Regions from separate parts of the Paenibacillus sp. NPDC056579 genome, predicted to be linked through region 2. Evidence: a T-box and tRNA genes for the amino acid it is inferred to sense, from the RefSeq annotation. Region 2 holds a T-box; the other regions hold tRNA genes.
What was found. A T-box is a leader RNA that pairs with one kind of tRNA and senses whether it is charged. The one in region 2 lies ahead of ACFQ88_RS38300 (glutamate--tRNA ligase), so its partner is inferred to be a tRNA-Glu.
Positions count from the first base shown of each region.

Region 1: it has a tRNA-Glu gene. The T-box ahead of ACFQ88_RS38300 (glutamate--tRNA ligase) is inferred to sense a tRNA for this amino acid. The anticodon was not compared.
Region 3: it has a tRNA-Glu gene. The T-box ahead of ACFQ88_RS38300 (glutamate--tRNA ligase) is inferred to sense a tRNA for this amino acid. The anticodon was not compared.

Region 1 covers NZ_JBHTVD010000004.1:566,033-571,039, reverse strand. The annotation lists gene ACFQ88_RS19370 (phosphotransferase family protein) at 481-1,371, opposite strand; gene ACFQ88_RS19365 (ribonuclease H-like YkuK family protein) at 1,766-2,344, opposite strand; tRNA gene ACFQ88_RS19360 (tRNA-Ile) at 2,566-2,639, opposite strand; tRNA gene ACFQ88_RS19355 (tRNA-Asp) at 2,644-2,720, opposite strand; tRNA gene ACFQ88_RS19350 (tRNA-Glu) at 2,725-2,798, opposite strand; tRNA gene ACFQ88_RS19345 (tRNA-Lys) at 2,825-2,900, opposite strand; tRNA gene ACFQ88_RS19340 (tRNA-Gly) at 3,045-3,115, opposite strand; tRNA gene ACFQ88_RS19335 (tRNA-Glu) at 3,119-3,196, opposite strand; gene ACFQ88_RS19330 (pentapeptide repeat-containing protein) at 4,182-4,817, opposite strand; gene cysC (adenylyl-sulfate kinase) at 4,894-5,007, opposite strand, start outside.
Region 2 covers NZ_JBHTVD010000021.1:8,644-13,650, reverse strand. The annotation lists gene ACFQ88_RS38315 (2OG-Fe(II) oxygenase) at 1-380, shown strand, start outside; gene bcbE (bacillibactin exporter BcbE) at 382-1,629, opposite strand; gene ACFQ88_RS38305 (hypothetical protein) at 1,756-1,929, opposite strand; T-box leader at 2,079-2,319, shown strand; gene ACFQ88_RS38300 (glutamate--tRNA ligase) at 2,402-4,066, shown strand; gene ACFQ88_RS38295 (CYTH domain-containing protein) at 4,153-4,656, shown strand; gene ACFQ88_RS38290 (cold-inducible protein YdjO-related protein) at 4,745-4,999, shown strand.
Region 3 covers NZ_JBHTVD010000014.1:180,570-185,576, reverse strand. The annotation lists gene ACFQ88_RS34930 (hydrolase/acyltransferase) at 1-281, opposite strand, end outside; gene ACFQ88_RS34925 (SprT family protein) at 418-891, shown strand; tRNA gene ACFQ88_RS34920 (tRNA-Asn) at 910-985, shown strand; tRNA gene ACFQ88_RS34915 (tRNA-Ser) at 993-1,081, shown strand; gene ACFQ88_RS34910 (hypothetical protein) at 1,309-1,977, opposite strand; tRNA gene ACFQ88_RS34905 (tRNA-Glu) at 2,284-2,358, shown strand; tRNA gene ACFQ88_RS34900 (tRNA-Lys) at 2,410-2,482, shown strand; tRNA gene ACFQ88_RS34895 (tRNA-Leu) at 2,511-2,593, shown strand; gene ACFQ88_RS34890 (YjfB family protein) at 2,761-2,940, shown strand; gene ACFQ88_RS34885 (S-layer homology domain-containing protein) at 3,034-4,440, shown strand; gene ACFQ88_RS34880 (DUF2621 domain-containing protein) at 4,483-4,908, opposite strand.

The DNA of each region.
Region 1 (5,007 bases), on a different contig from region 2:
CCGCAGCCGGGTGTATGATCCTTTTGGATAATTTTCGTTATCGAATTGGAGTATAGAGATGGCTTACACGCTCTCTCCGGTATCCGTTTGCAGTACCTGATAGTGCTTTCATATCAGAAATTTGGGCTTGTCAAGAGTCTGATCCAAAAAAATAAAAAAAGCTGCGGTTTGCGCGGCTCTTTGAGATAATGTCCTTGTCATCCGATATATATTAGTCTTGCCCTCTTAAACAATATTGATATTTTTGCAAGCTCTTTCTCTGCGTTTTTGACGGCTTCCTGGTCTATTTCTAGCGATCTACCGGATTGTATGGACATAATACGTTCAATAACTGTAATAGACTGTGCCCGAGTTGTAGAACCTGATTTTTCCAAGCTACCGCCATTTCCCCCTTGAATTATCCCCTTACTCACAAGAAATCAAGACCACGGTATTCGTTTGTTTATTTCCACCCGCAATATTTTCTCCAACTATGTTAGTCTAAACAAGTTTGAACAGTTTATAATCTTGCGATCTGTAAAAAAATCTGGTGTACCCTTTTTCAAAGTGTGGTTTTCGCGGATTCCCCTGGAGGTTTTCGATCATATCATATAATCCGTAGATCCTGTCATACATTTGGCTTCTCTCATAGAGCGTTGCATCTTCTGAACCGTACTCCGTAAATACCGCGTGTCTGAATTCTCTAGGATAATAAAACATATACATAAAATCCAATGCCGGATCTTCCATTCCTGCTTCACTAAAATCTATAATCCCGAGCCTACCGGCTCTCTCGTCCCATAGAATATTATCATAGTGGAAATCTCCATGCACAATGCAAGTTGGAACCGAAGCTGAAATTTCATAATATTCACACAGGAAATGCTTCACTTGTTCCATCTCTGATGGTGACAGTTTGGCCTGCAGCAGCCTAACCCCGTCATTCATATCATTCCGAACATCTTGTTCAAAACGGCTTGGCAAGGCCTGTCTGCGCTCTGATTTCATATGAAGCTGTTTCAAAAAACTTCCAACGGATCGCCCAATTTGTTGTGCATATTGCGAATGTTGTTCCACATATTGAGGAGTAATTCGATATCCCGGCACGTATTTTTCTACCACGAAATGTTGGGTCGGAGAAAGATACAGGCATTCTGGCAAAATAGCCTCCGTCTGCCCTGCTAATCTGCGAATTAGCTCCTGTCGGATATGATATTGATCTAGCTGCAATCCATCACGAAAGAAAGCAATAACTGTCTTTTTATCCAGAATCAGAACGTCTTTCTCGCAGCCTTTGGTAATGTACTCAACTTCCTGAAAAGCTAGCTCCCCTAGCTCCGCTCTCGCAATATCCAGTTTCTGCTTAATCCATTGCTTATCCCGATTATCCAAATTCAGTGCCTCCATATGAATACCTTCATCCAGCTTTTCGCAGCTGTAATAAGTTCTGGATCTTGCTTCGACATCCCGTTTACTTTTCCTTCAATTCACTAAGTAACTCAGTAATCTTCTCATTTTGATCAATTTGTGTAATAACATTTGAATTAAGTTTTTGAATAGCAACAAAAATACCAAACAAAGCACCTAAAATTAAGAAACCAGTGAGGGTATCCATGAGAGAATCCTTTCTAAGACATGATTCATTGATCTTCAGTTTTTATTATAGACGCAGAAATTGCAAATAAGTTCCAACGGAATATCGATTCACCAAAGACTCATGAGCAAAAATAGAAGAAAGCCTGGGGATTTCCCGGGCTTTCTTCGTCAATTTAATGGAGATATCCTGTTAAGAAGAAGCAGCTCGTAACCGAAAAGGCTTTTTCGTTTCGCGGTCAGCAACACTTACCATTACCGATTCTGGTTTAACCCTAGCGATTAAACCCATTGCTTCAATTCGACTAACCATCTCCGAAAGATAAGCTGCCGTCTTATTCTTAGCGCCGGTTCCTCCGTCAATATCTACCATGAAGCGGATATCTGCCCCTTGATCGATATACGGTAAGATAATGTTCTCGAGACGTTCACGTTCGGCATAACCGAATTGAGCGGCAATTTCTTGGCTGAAGGTCGTTTCCAATGACAATTTTTCTTGAACAGAGTAGATTTCTCTCGGAATTATCACTTGCCGGCTGCATAACCAAGCGCCTCGTCCTACTCGATACACCACAATGTAGCTTACGAATTTCGTATGGCCGGGATGTGTCTGAGCGTCTGTCGTAACCACGAGATCATATACTGCCCTTGAATCGCCTTCGATGAATCGCGTAATCCGATCCATTACGTCTCCAAACTCAAGGTTCTGTTCAGTTGTATTGCGGAATGTCGTTTCATGAATCAATGGGAATTGTCGTCTTTTTGTTTTCATGGGATTCACCTGTAATGCAAGGTTGGCTTCTTCCTTTCGTTTTGGTTTGTTTGGCGGGCCTTGATGGAATTGATTCAACGCATTGTGTCTAACATGGTGGAGCTTGAAGCCACAGGCTATGGTGTGGTATGCAGCTTTTAAAAATCTATTCCCCACATGCACAAGATATGAGTCCGGCTGGATAGGAACCAGCGCGCTTTTTACTGATCAGCTTTAAAATCTGCTGTCGAATGGACTTGAACCACCGACCTCCCGGTTATCAGCCGAGCGCTCTAACCTCCTGAGCTACGACAGCATATTGGCGGTCCCAAGGGGATTTGAACCCCTGACCTCTGCGCTGACAACGCAGCGTTCTAACCAACTGAACTATGGAACCGTGAAGACGTAGACGGGATTCGAACCCGCGTATCCCTGTTCGAAAGACAGGTGTGTTATGCCGCTTCACCACTACGTCATATATTGATGGTGGTAGAAGATATTTGGTGCCGGCGAAAGGGATCGAACCTTCAACCTACTGATTAAAAGTCAGTTGCTCTACCGATTGAGCTACGCCAGCATGTGGACGCGGTAAATCCTTGCTAGGAGCGGGTTAAGCTCCCACCGATTTTTTACAGCTTGTGTTTCGTTCAACCACCCATCAGAACCCAAACTCATGGCTGACTCACACTCTGCGAACCGCTTTTTATATGTACTTTTAGTGTGCGGAATACAGGAATTGAACCCATACTGAATGCTTGGAATGCATCCGTTCTACCATTAAACTAATTCCGCATTTGGTGACGCATGCCGGATTCGAACCGAGCGAATGCAGGATTGAAAGTCCTGTGGCTTAGACCACTTGCCTAATGCGCCATAATATGATTGGAAGGGCTGAACAGAATTAGAACCTGTGAATAATGAGTTTACGATTGCTCTGTCAGCCAGCTTCTCCATCCAACAGGACGCCTTACCCCTCCTACAGAACATACGTTCTATCCATGGGTATAAAAAAGGCTGCTTAGCCCGTCGTGGTTCCATTCAAGCCGCTGCCCCAAGCATAAAGGACAAGCACCAATGGACCACTTGCCAGGTCGCAAGTAGCCTTTTACGCACAATATCAATGTATGCACGGATTCAGACTCGGAACGGTCCGTGATTCATGGTCACGTTAGCGCCATTCCTCCTCTTCTAAGGATGGAAAGGCTCAAACATGGTACGTAAAAGCTACTGATGATTGGTTGGAAATAGGCCTCAAGAACATCGCTAAATTGCCCCTTAATGCTGCTCTCGCACCAAACTTGCTTATGATCAATTGTGTTCTCGTGATACTTATTTGGCTGTTCATAGTCCTGCTTAGACGGATTGTTGAATAACTGGCTTCTCATTGCCTATCCCTTCCTTTCCTTGTAGGTTTAGTACCAAAAGACTTTCTCGCATTACCGCTTTAGTGTTTTACCGCTTTACTGATTATGATATTATCATGGGGAATTTTTAATGTCAACCCTTTTTTAACATATTTTCTTTTTTCCTCCATTTGTAGATAAAACAAAAAAGACCGCTTCTCCAGAGCGGTCTTCCCGTATCCAACCAAATACGTTTGCAATAAACGTGATTTGCTTGCAGATCCCCATTTTTGTCAGAGGTGATCGGATATCGATAATAGGCCGCGTGGCGAAGAAAAAGGTTTTAGCGCATTGAAAACTGAATGGTTGCCCTCGGTTAGGCTCCACTTTTGAATGCTCTCATATCCTAATAGGTAAAGTGCCTTTTTCATCCCGCTCACGCTCCTTTCCGTGTACTTTAATTTTTCTCATCTTAAAACAACCGCATCTTCTGTGTCAATAAAATTCTTGAGAGCCTATCGAATTATTACCCCCAAAAGCCCTACGAAGGTTGAAGCCTGATGACCGGCAATAATACAACCCTCCAGATCCTTAGCCTCCACAATTAATACCTCGAAGTTACAATCGCTTAGATCGACTCCCTTAAGCTTGGTTCCAATCATATAAGCTTGATCCATATTGCAACGGGCAAATGCTATTTTTTGAAAGTTAGCAGTAAAAAAGTCTGTGCTGATTAATGAACAATCCTCAAAGCTCACCTGCTTAAAGTTGGCTATGCGAAAATTCGAAAAATCACCCATACAATTCAGAAACCGGACATTTTGTAGCCTGCTTTGAGAAAAGTTGGTGCCAATAAGCTTACAATTTCTAAATTCAGTGCGGTGAATGAAGGAAGAAGGAAACTGTACATTAGAAAAATCACATTTCTCGAAAACAACATCTGTCATTTCGACTTGTTCCAACGATGACTCCGTAATGGTCACATTTCTAAAGATCATTTTCTCCAAGGAAACCCTATTTGCTTCCTGATGTTCGATTGTAATATTTTCAATAATCCCATTACTAAGCTCTTCTCTGGATTCTAATGAGTCAATAGACCTTGATTCGAGTAACTCAACGGTAATTTTGGGCTGCTCCATTTTAAAATTCATATTGCCTCCATCCTAGCTTGGTTGATTAGACAAGCACTTTATATCATTCCCGGTCCATGGAGAAAAAACATCGCCTTTACAGATGGCGATGTTCATTTACTACATAGTCCACAATCTGGCGCACATTCGCGTCCACACTGCTCGTGTGCGTATGGATCGTGATTTCCGGACTTACCGGAGGTTCATAGAT
Region 2 (5,007 bases):
ACTTTTTGCAGCAATGTCATGCCAAGGGGCAGAGCAAGCCGACGCCGCTCCTGCTGAAGTACGAGGCCGGCGGATTTAACTGCTTGCACCAGGATTTGTACGGGGAGTCGTATTTCCCGTTTCAGGTCGTCTTCGTGTTAAACCGGAGTATGACCGATTTCACGGGAGGCGAGCTGCTGCTCGTCGAGCAGCGGCCGCGGATGCAGTCGCGGGGCCATGTCATCACGCTGGCGCAGGGCGAAGCATTGATCTTCCCTACGCGGAATCGCCCGGTGCAAGGTTCCCGCGGCTATTACCGGACGACGCTGCGACATGGCGTCAGCACGATTGCCTCAGGGCGGCGGTACAGTCTTGGCATCATTTTTCACGATGCGCAGTAGCTTAGGTCCGCGGCTCCATATTTCCTCGCAGGCCTGTCAGGCCGGCGGCTTCGGCGTTCTTCGGCCGGATGGCGAACAAAGCTGCGATGGCGGCGGCCATGCAAAGAGCCGATATGACATAGAACATGACGGATACAGACATTTTCATCAAAACCGAAGCAAGCGGAGGACCAGCGGCAACGCCGATAAACCGCATGGAGCTGTAAATGGATGTGATCGTGCCCCGCTGCTGCTTCTCAATCCCCTCCGTAATCATCGCATCGAGACAGGGCAAGGCGGCCCCGATGCCCATCCCGGCGAAGGCCATCAGCGCAATCACCAAATACAACGAATGAACCATGCCGCAGAGCAGAATACTGGAGGCCAGCAGCGTAATGCCGGCGAACGTAATCCATTTCATCCGCTTCTTGTTTTTGCCTATTGCTTTGCCCGTGGCAAATGAGCTGACGCACAATACGGCGAGCGGAATGGCGAGCACGCAGCCTTTTAGGATTCCGTCGATATGAAATTGTTCCTCCAGCGCATCGGATAAGTAAAACAAGGTTCCGAAGATAACAAGCATGCACAGACCTCCGACGGCGAAAATGGCGTATAGCCAGCGGCCCTTCTGTTTGAATATGCTGCGGACGCCAGCTAGAAAGCTGCTGAAGGATGCAGGCGGCGCGTCCCCCTCCTTCGGCGGTGTTTTCACCAGGAACAGGACGAGCAGCATCGAGACCGCGCAAAAAACCGGGATAGCCAAAAACGGCAAATACCAGACGATGAAAGCCAGCGCCGAGCCGAGGATGGGACTGAGCACTTTACCGAACGTATTGGCCGTTTCCACAACACCGAGACCGCTGCTCACATCGCTTTCCTGCTTGAACAAATCCCCGACCAGCGGCAGTACAATGGGGAACGCGCCGGCGGCCCCGATGCCTTGAAGGGCGCGGCCGAGCAGGATGACCGTGTACGAATCCGTCATTTTCCACGCGGCAAGCCCGGAGATTAAGCCCCCGATCCCTGTAATAAGAAGGCTTGGAATGATGACCGTCTTGCGGCTCCATCGGTCGGACAAGTAGCCTGCGAGCGGGATAAGCACGATCGCCACGGCGGAGTAGACGGTGATCAGCAGGCTGACTTGAAGGGACGATACCCCAAGCTTGCTGCGAATGGCGGGAAGGACGGGAATGAGCATCGAGTTACCGAGAGTCATGATTAGCGGGATGGAGGCGATGGAGATCAGATCCCACTTTTTATCGTTTTCCATAAGGCACCCTGCTTCCTGATCGCATTAATTAATATTAATCATATGAGCTTTGTCGGAAATAAACTGGCGACCTTACTATGCCCACTTCGGAGTCGTCTAATCCGCGCAATAAAAAAAACGACCCGGCTATTGCAGCCTGTAGTCGTCGATTTTCGAACCGTCCTCCCATACTTCCACAAATAAAGCATCGCAATCCTCGAAATCGTCCGTCTTGAGCGATAATGCTTTCTCCTCGTCGGTGGTGACGTATACGTTATCCATTTGTTCCTCTTGCAGCGATATGACAATATAAATTTTCATGGCGCAGTCTCTCCCTCTAGCATCGTAATCAGCGGCTATGTATAGAATACCACAAAGAGCCGCTTTGTCATCTTATGGTCAGGCAGCAGCGGATGCGTATTGACTTGAACGACCCGATATGATATCGTGTTGATAATTTTTATATCGTACAAACGGCGATGAAGAGGAACAGTAGGCAGGCGGCCGAATGACAGAGAGCCCATGACGGTGGAAATTGGGTATTCGATCCTGGCGAACAGAAGCCTCGGAGCATCGGACTGAAAGAGGGAGTAAGTCCGGCGGGTCTTCCCGTTATAGAAGAGCGCTTTTTTGTAATGCAATAGGCGCTGTGAGTGGGTTGCAAAACCAAAGCAGGTGGTACCGCGGAAGCACTGGCCTTTCGTCCTTGGATAGGACGGAAGGCTTTTTTGTATTGCATCGCAGCGCGGGAATGGTTCCGTGGCCGAAAAAATGATGAAAGGAAGTGGAAGTTATGACGTATGATCAACAGCTGGCGGACCGGTTATTCCCTAATGTGACGCTGCTGCCGCAGGACGTCATTGCGCAATACCCAAGAAGAGAGCTTGCAGCGGCGGCGAAAGTAACCCGGTTCGCTCCGAGTCCTACCGGCTTTCTCACCATTGGAGGACTGTATGCAACCTTTATTTCCGAGCGGCTTGCCCACCAAAGCGGCGGCGTCTTTTTCCTCCGAATCGAAGATACGGACCGCAAGCGCGAGGTGAAAGGGAGTATCGACGGCATTATTTCCGCTCTGGACTATTTCGGCATCCGGCGGGACGAAGGGATAACCCACTCGGATGGGGAGAGCGGACGGTATGGTCCGTACAAACAGAGCGCAAGAGCTTCTATCTATCATGTATTTCTTAAGCGGCTGGTGGCAGAGGGGCTAGCATACCCCTGCTTTTGCGACGCAGAGGAGCTTAACGCGATCCGGGAGGCTCAAGGGAGGCGAAATGAGCCTACCGGCTATTACGGAGACTGGGCGGTGTACCGCCACGCTGCTCCCGAGAAGGTTCAAGAGCAGCTGGACGCTGGAAAGCCGTATGTCATTCGTTTGAAGTCGCCCGGCTCCGCGGATCGGAAAATCCGGATTACGGATCTGATCAAAGGAGAGCTATCGATGCCGGAGAACGTCCAGGATATCGTCCTCATGAAATCGGACGGCATACCCACGTATCATTTTGCCCATGCGGTAGATGATTATTTGATGGGAACGACGCACGTCATAAGGGGGGACGAATGGTTGTCCTCGCTGCCGGTTCATGTGCAGCTGTTCGAAGTGCTCGGGCTGCCTGCGCCGGCATACGGGCATCTTGCGCCGATCATGAAAATGGACGGAGCCTCGAAGCGCAAGTTCAGCAAAAGAAAGGATCCGGATGCAGCCGTTTTGTATTATCAGCAGCAAGGCTTCCCCGGTGACACGATTTCCGAATATTTCATGACGCTGGCGAATTCGAATTATGAAGAGTGGAGAAGCGCTCATCCCGACGAGCCTTACCAGCATTTCCTCCTCGAAACGAGCCGAATGAGCGCCGGCGGGCCGTTGTTCGATATGCATAAGCTCACGGACATCAGCAAGGACGTGATTAGCCGCATGACGGCGGACGGCGTCTACGCGCAATGTCTCGATTGGGCGAAGGAGTACGACGATAAGCTGTACCGGCACTTATCGGATGACCCTGATTATGCGAAGCGAGTATTCAATATCGGACGGGGCGGCGCCAAGCCGAGAAAAGATTTGTCCCGGTGGTCGGACGTGCGACCGGTGTCCGGCTATTTCTTCGACGGCTTGTTCGAGAGCGGCGGAGCCCGCGCGGAGACGATCCTGCCGCCTAATGCCGGATTGCCTCGTGCCAAACGGATCGTGGAGCTTTATATGGAAACCTGGGATTACAAAGACGACAGGGACAGCTGGTTCGAGAAGATGAAGCATACGGCAGAACAGGTAGGCTTCGCCAAAGACATGAAGAGTTTCAAGAAAAGCCCCGACAGCTACCAAGGGCATGTAGGGGATGTGGCCATGGTATTGAGAGCGGCTTTGACACATAGCGCCTTTACACCGGATTTGTACGACGTCATGCAGGTCATGGGTGAGGACAGAGTCAGATTGCGCTTGAACCGGTTTGTTGGACGATGAGCACACTAGTTGTGTTATTATAATACCGGATAGAGGTTGTCCGGCCTGAAGGGTCGCGAAAGGACGCGAGAGGAGTTAATGAGACGATGGGAAAAGAGATCGAGAGAAAATTTTTGCTGCCCGGGTATCCGGAGACGCTGATAGAGAGCAATGAGATCAAGCTTCTATCGCAAAAACGGATTTATCAGACCTATTTGGCTTTTTCCGAGGATCAGGAGATCCGTGTGCGCGAGCTAGTCGATAACGAGGGAAATTCCTCCTTCACGCATACGTTCAAGGCGGGTCATGGAATGATAAGAGAGGAGATCGAGTACGCCATATCCGAACGCATTTACCGCCAGCTGTTGGGCAATACCGGGCTCGTTCCTCTGGAAAAGATCCGCACGAAGGTAGAGCAGGACGGCTTCATCTACGAAATCGACGAGTACAAACAGATCGAGCTGACGGTTGTAGAAGTGGAATTTGACGATGAAGCGGCTGCGCAATCCTTCGAAGCGCCGTCCTGGTTCGGGAGAGAATTGGGGCAAGAGGAGGAGTACCGCAACAAGTCGTTGTGGATCGGATTGCAGACACAAAAAGTTCGCGGTTAAAATTTGCATTCAGGGGTTGATAAACTCGCTCTTCTGTATAATAATAAAGAGTCTATAAAATGAACGATACAGGGAGAACAGGTTCAAAATGCAAACGACGACTTCAGATGAACAAGCACGGGAACTGACCGAGCAGCCCGCTCAGGAGCAAGAGCTGCAGCAGGTCGAGATTTGGAAATGCAAGGAAACGAGCTGCAAAGCGTGGATCCGCAGCGAATTCGTAACGGAGGCGAAACCGGCCTGCCCGTTGTGCAAAGGCGCGATGGTCCGAAGCTACAAGCATGTGCCCGTAGTGAAGAAAAAGGGGAACAAGAAGTTTATTGTAGGAAAAAGACGTCTGTAGTAGGACGA
Region 3 (5,007 bases), on a different contig from region 2:
ATGAGAGGATAGGCCTTCTCGTTAATGGAAGAGAAAGCTTGCTCCAGCTGATTGATATAGTCCAGCCCATGATGAAGCTTGTAGGAAGGGTTGACGATATCCAGGTTCTCGCACTCCGCGATTGCTTTGGGCAGCGATGGAACATTGGGAGCCGTTAATTTCTCCAGCTCTTTATGCAAACGCAAATTCAAAGCGGTCAACTGGTACGTGTGAGTAGCCGGAAGCTGTACGAATTCAATTTGCTGATCCAGCTGCATGACGACATATTTCATTTTGGACATGTTCAAATAAGCTCCTCTCTTGCATTGCGGTTGTACAAAAAATCCGATTTCGTTTGTCACTATCTACTTGACAGTGTAGCCTATGATGCGGTTACAATTCAAGTGAGAATACGAAGAAAGCGAGGGCGTAGAAGGAATGGATGACCGACAGCTGCAGCAGTGGGTTGAGCACATCTCTTTGACATCGTTTGGACGTCCGTTCTTGCATAAAGCCCGATTTAACCGCAGGCTGACTTCGACGGGCGGCCGGTATTTCACCAAGTCGCACGATATCGAGATCAGCTGGGCGCAGTTGGAGCAGTTCGGGCCCGAGGATGTAGAGAAAATCATCAAGCATGAGCTGTGCCATTATCATCTGCATTTGCTGAACCGGGGGTATTTGCATCGGGATGCGGAATTTAAAACGCTGCTGAAGCAGGTAGGTGGGACAAGATTTTGCCGGTCGCTCCCTACGGCGAAAAGAAAGGAGCCGTACCGCTACAAGCTGATTTGTTCCAGCTGCAAGACCGAGTATTTACGGAAACGAAAGCTCGATCCAAAAAAATACGCATGTGGAAAATGCAGGGGAAAACTGAAACTGCATGAGCTTGACTCTAAACAAAATTCATGATAAATTAAAATATGTCTTTCCCTGATAGCTCAGTTGGTAGAGCACTCGACTGTTAATCGAGTTGTCACAGGTTCGAGTCCTGTTCGGGGAGCCATTGCTTTGGAGAGATACCCAAGTGGCTATAAGGGGACCCTCTGCTAAGGGGTTAGACTGCGTAAGTGGTGCGAGGGTTCGAATCCCTCTCTCTCCGTACAAACCGAAAACCGCCGTATGGCGGTTTTTTTGTTTTCCCACGGTACGATGAAAATAAGATTGCAGCAGCAAAAGTGACGCGCGGAACGCATCCTGCTATATGATGCAAACGACCTTGAATTACGAATCAAGTCTTGCAAAAGCAAGCTACCAGACTGCTCTTCCACGCTAAAACTAAAAAGCCAGCCCGTCTTTTTAACAGGTTGGCCTTTTTTACAAATTCCGTCAATCCTGCAGATCTCTTTTATAAGATAAGTAAATGAGCATGGCTAAGGAAAGAAAGGTTAGCGCAGGCAAAATGAGGAAATATCGCTCGTGGTTCGCCAGCCAGTATACGGAAATACTGATGGTAAGAATGCCGATTGTGTTGAATACCATTTTGGTCCTTTTGGCGAGGTCAATGGTGCGGTTTAAATACAAATTGTGCGGCGGTCTCATCATGAACGAGAACCCCAGTTGAAACCGGTAAAACAGATAGGCTACCAAAAACGAGCAGGCCTCCGATAAAACCTGGATAAAGAAAGCCATAGCGGCCACCGGGTTCGTTGCGTCCTCCAGCGTAATCAATTGGAAGTATTTCATCACATAATAGAGGATCAGCTGGATGCTCATAAAGGTAAGATAACCGATAGCTGTAACGTCAATCGCATGATATACGTTCACCCTGATGACATACCGGAAAAAGACAATAAAGAGAATGAATTGGATCGCAATATCGAATTGGGGAATATCCAGCACCATCCGGTTCATATATGATACGAACGAGATGAAGACGCCAATCACGGTAAGCTTCAGCCGAAACTCCCAGAAGGGCCACCGGAATGTTCTGAAAATCAGCGCGAAAATAGCGATAACATCCAGAAATCCAAGAAATAAATAGAAAAAGGTTTGCATCCGTGTCACCTGTTTCCGGAGGTTATGAATAAGATTCAGCGCCAAGCGCGTCCCGTCCAAACCACCCTGAAATTCAATAAATCATCCAAAAAGGATAACATTGGATGTCACAAATCGTCAATGACATGAAGCACCTTCGTCACAACTCTCTCTAGGGAAAGCATATCATAATTTGACTTCTATATTGGAGCACATTATGATCTTTTTATTAGTCGACATTTATTCGAAAAAAAAGCTTGTCAATCCGAATTCATTCGGATATAATAACTCTTGTCGCCAAAAAGGCAGCAAGGAATTACACAGCAAGGCCCGTTGGTCAAGGGGTTAAGACACCTCCCTTTCACGGAGGTAACAGGGGTTCGAATCCCCTACGGGTCACCATCATTATTTCGAGTAATACCGAAGGGTTTTCGAAAATGATTCCTTGATTATGAGCCATTAGCTCAGTTGGTAGAGCACCTGACTTTTAATCAGGGTGTCGTAGGTTCGAGTCCTACATGGCTCATGTTTTTTCCCTCAGTAATTTTTTATTTGCGGTTGTGGTGGAATGGCAGACACGCCATCTTGAGGGGGTGGTGGGCTTACGCCCGTGGAGGTTCGAGTCCTCTCAACCGCATTCCAATTATCAGCGAGAATCCCTTGGCAGCAAGGGATTTTTTTATTTACCATAATAGAAGTAACGCGTCGGCTGTGGTCTTCTCGCTAACAAAATCCACACGGAAAGCCGATATATCTAGATGTAAAAGCTGCAACCAATAACTGGTAGATCGAGGTGATACATACATGGAGGTCAACAGCTTATTGAATGCGATCAACAGCGGGAATGCGCTGAAGCAGGCTGTAGGCATTGCCGTACTGAAAAAGCAGCAGGATGTGCAGACGGCGGCGGCGGTGTCATTGATTCAGGGCATGGTCCAGGCTCCGCATCCGAATTTGGGTAAAAGTCTGGATGTGAAGGTATAAGGCGGCTGGCTTCAGCCGTCTTTTTTTCTGCCCAAAGATTAACAATTAACGCTTGGGAAGCCGATATATATAGGAAGGATTGGAGGGTATGCAATGAAAAGGTTACGAAGATTAGGGTTCACATGGTTCATCTGGCTGCTCATTGCAGCACTTGGATTGCCGGCGCTTCCAGCCAAAGCCGCGGATGCTGTCACATTCAGCGACGTGGACGCGCAGAAAAACGGCTGGGCTATCGGCTCCATCTATTTGATGGCGCAAAAGCAGGTGCTCACAGGGTACCCGGACGGGACCTTCAGGCCGAATCAAACGATCAGCAAAGCCGAGTGGACGACCATGATTTATCGATTGTTCGACAAGTACCGGCCGAATTTATATGCAACAGGCGCGCAAAAAATCGACAGCTTCGCCGATGTATCCCCGCAGCATTGGTCCTATCGCCAGGTTTCGGAAATCTATAACCAGTCGTTTAACTGGGGCGTGTACGGCTTGAATAATAGGGGACAGCTGACGTTTCATCCCGATACGCAATTAACGAGGCTGCAGCTCGCCAATATGCTGTATTCGTTTTTCGATACGCGGCTGATCGACAGACGGTTGAGCCCGAATGACGTGTGTACGGTAGTATCGGAGTTCAAGGACATTCCATCTTATATTTATGTAGACAAGAACGTATATGAGCAGGCAAGCAAAGCGGACGGACGTTACGACGCAGCGGGAAGCATCCTGATGGAGTCTAATGATGTGCTGCCTATCCTGTTTACAGGCAACGACAAGAGCGACTGCGGCTTCGGCTCCGACGCTTTCTCCAACGCTCAGGCGAGCAGCTTGGCCAGCTTGCAGGCATCCGGCATTATGACCGCCAATGAATTGGGCTATTTCCGTCCTTTGGACAAGGTGACGCGGGCGGAAGCCGTTACGATTTTGAACCGGATTTATAATTATTTGAAGAAAAATTACTGGCTAGGCGATTACTCAACCATCGAGCTGGAGCAGCAAGGAACGGGTGGTTCTACAGGAGCCGGTGGCGGAACGGGTGCTAGCGGCGGCAGTGCAGGCAATGGTTCCTCCGGCATCTACAATCCGGATACGACGACATATTTCCCTGATTACGACGATCGTTCCGAGGAAGGCGGCAGCGGGTGGTCGAGCGATTCGGTCATCAACGTGACAGACTACTTTGACGATAAAGGGGTCCTGGTCAAGGACTTGCAGAAGGGCGAGATCGAATCGGCTCTGACGCCCAAGGATAACCGGTATTTGACTGTGGATTTGAAATCGCAGGATAAGGTGGATTTGTACATCATTTTGGATGGAAAAATTGCTTATTTGAAGCAGGAGGAGCTTCCGAAGGTCATCTCCGTAGACGGAGTCAAGCTGGTCGGGTTCCGAACGGCGCAGCGCAGTCCGAATCCGATGAGGGTGGGGGGCACAACGGCTACTCTGACCGTAAAGCTGAGCAAGGAGCAGCCTGAGAGCACAAAGCCGGGCAAGAAAAAATAAATGAAGGGCTTCCCGCCGCGGATGGCAGGAAGCCCTTAGTCGCTACTGCAGCAAATGCTTGTAGGCGCTGTAGTCGATATTCTGTTTATCCAGGTAGGAGACGAGGCTCTTGTAGTCTCGCTTCGGCGTTGCAAGAATATACCCCCGAATGCAGTGGTCCTGCGTAATCTGGTCGGCTTTACTCTCCAATGCGACTTGACCGATCTTGGCCGCGATGGAGTGGCGTGCGATATCTCGAAAAGGTGCCGGTACAGGGTCGACCAGCATGTCCAGAAACGACTTGGCATCGTCGGTCCATAAATGTCGGGACGATTCGACATAATGGTTTTGCCAATCGAGCTTGGACTTGCCGTCCGCCATAGGCAGCACCTTCAAAAATTTGCGGAACATAAAATAGCCGCCGATCGACATGAATGTGATCAGCACGAAAACCCAGAAAAAGATAAACCACATGAAACCGTTATTCATGATTAATTGTCACCTCGTCCCTATTATACCTTACTTTGGCGATAACCAAAAGTAGCCTTGTGGATAAAGAGCAATCCTAGTAAAATAGAGAGAGTGCGA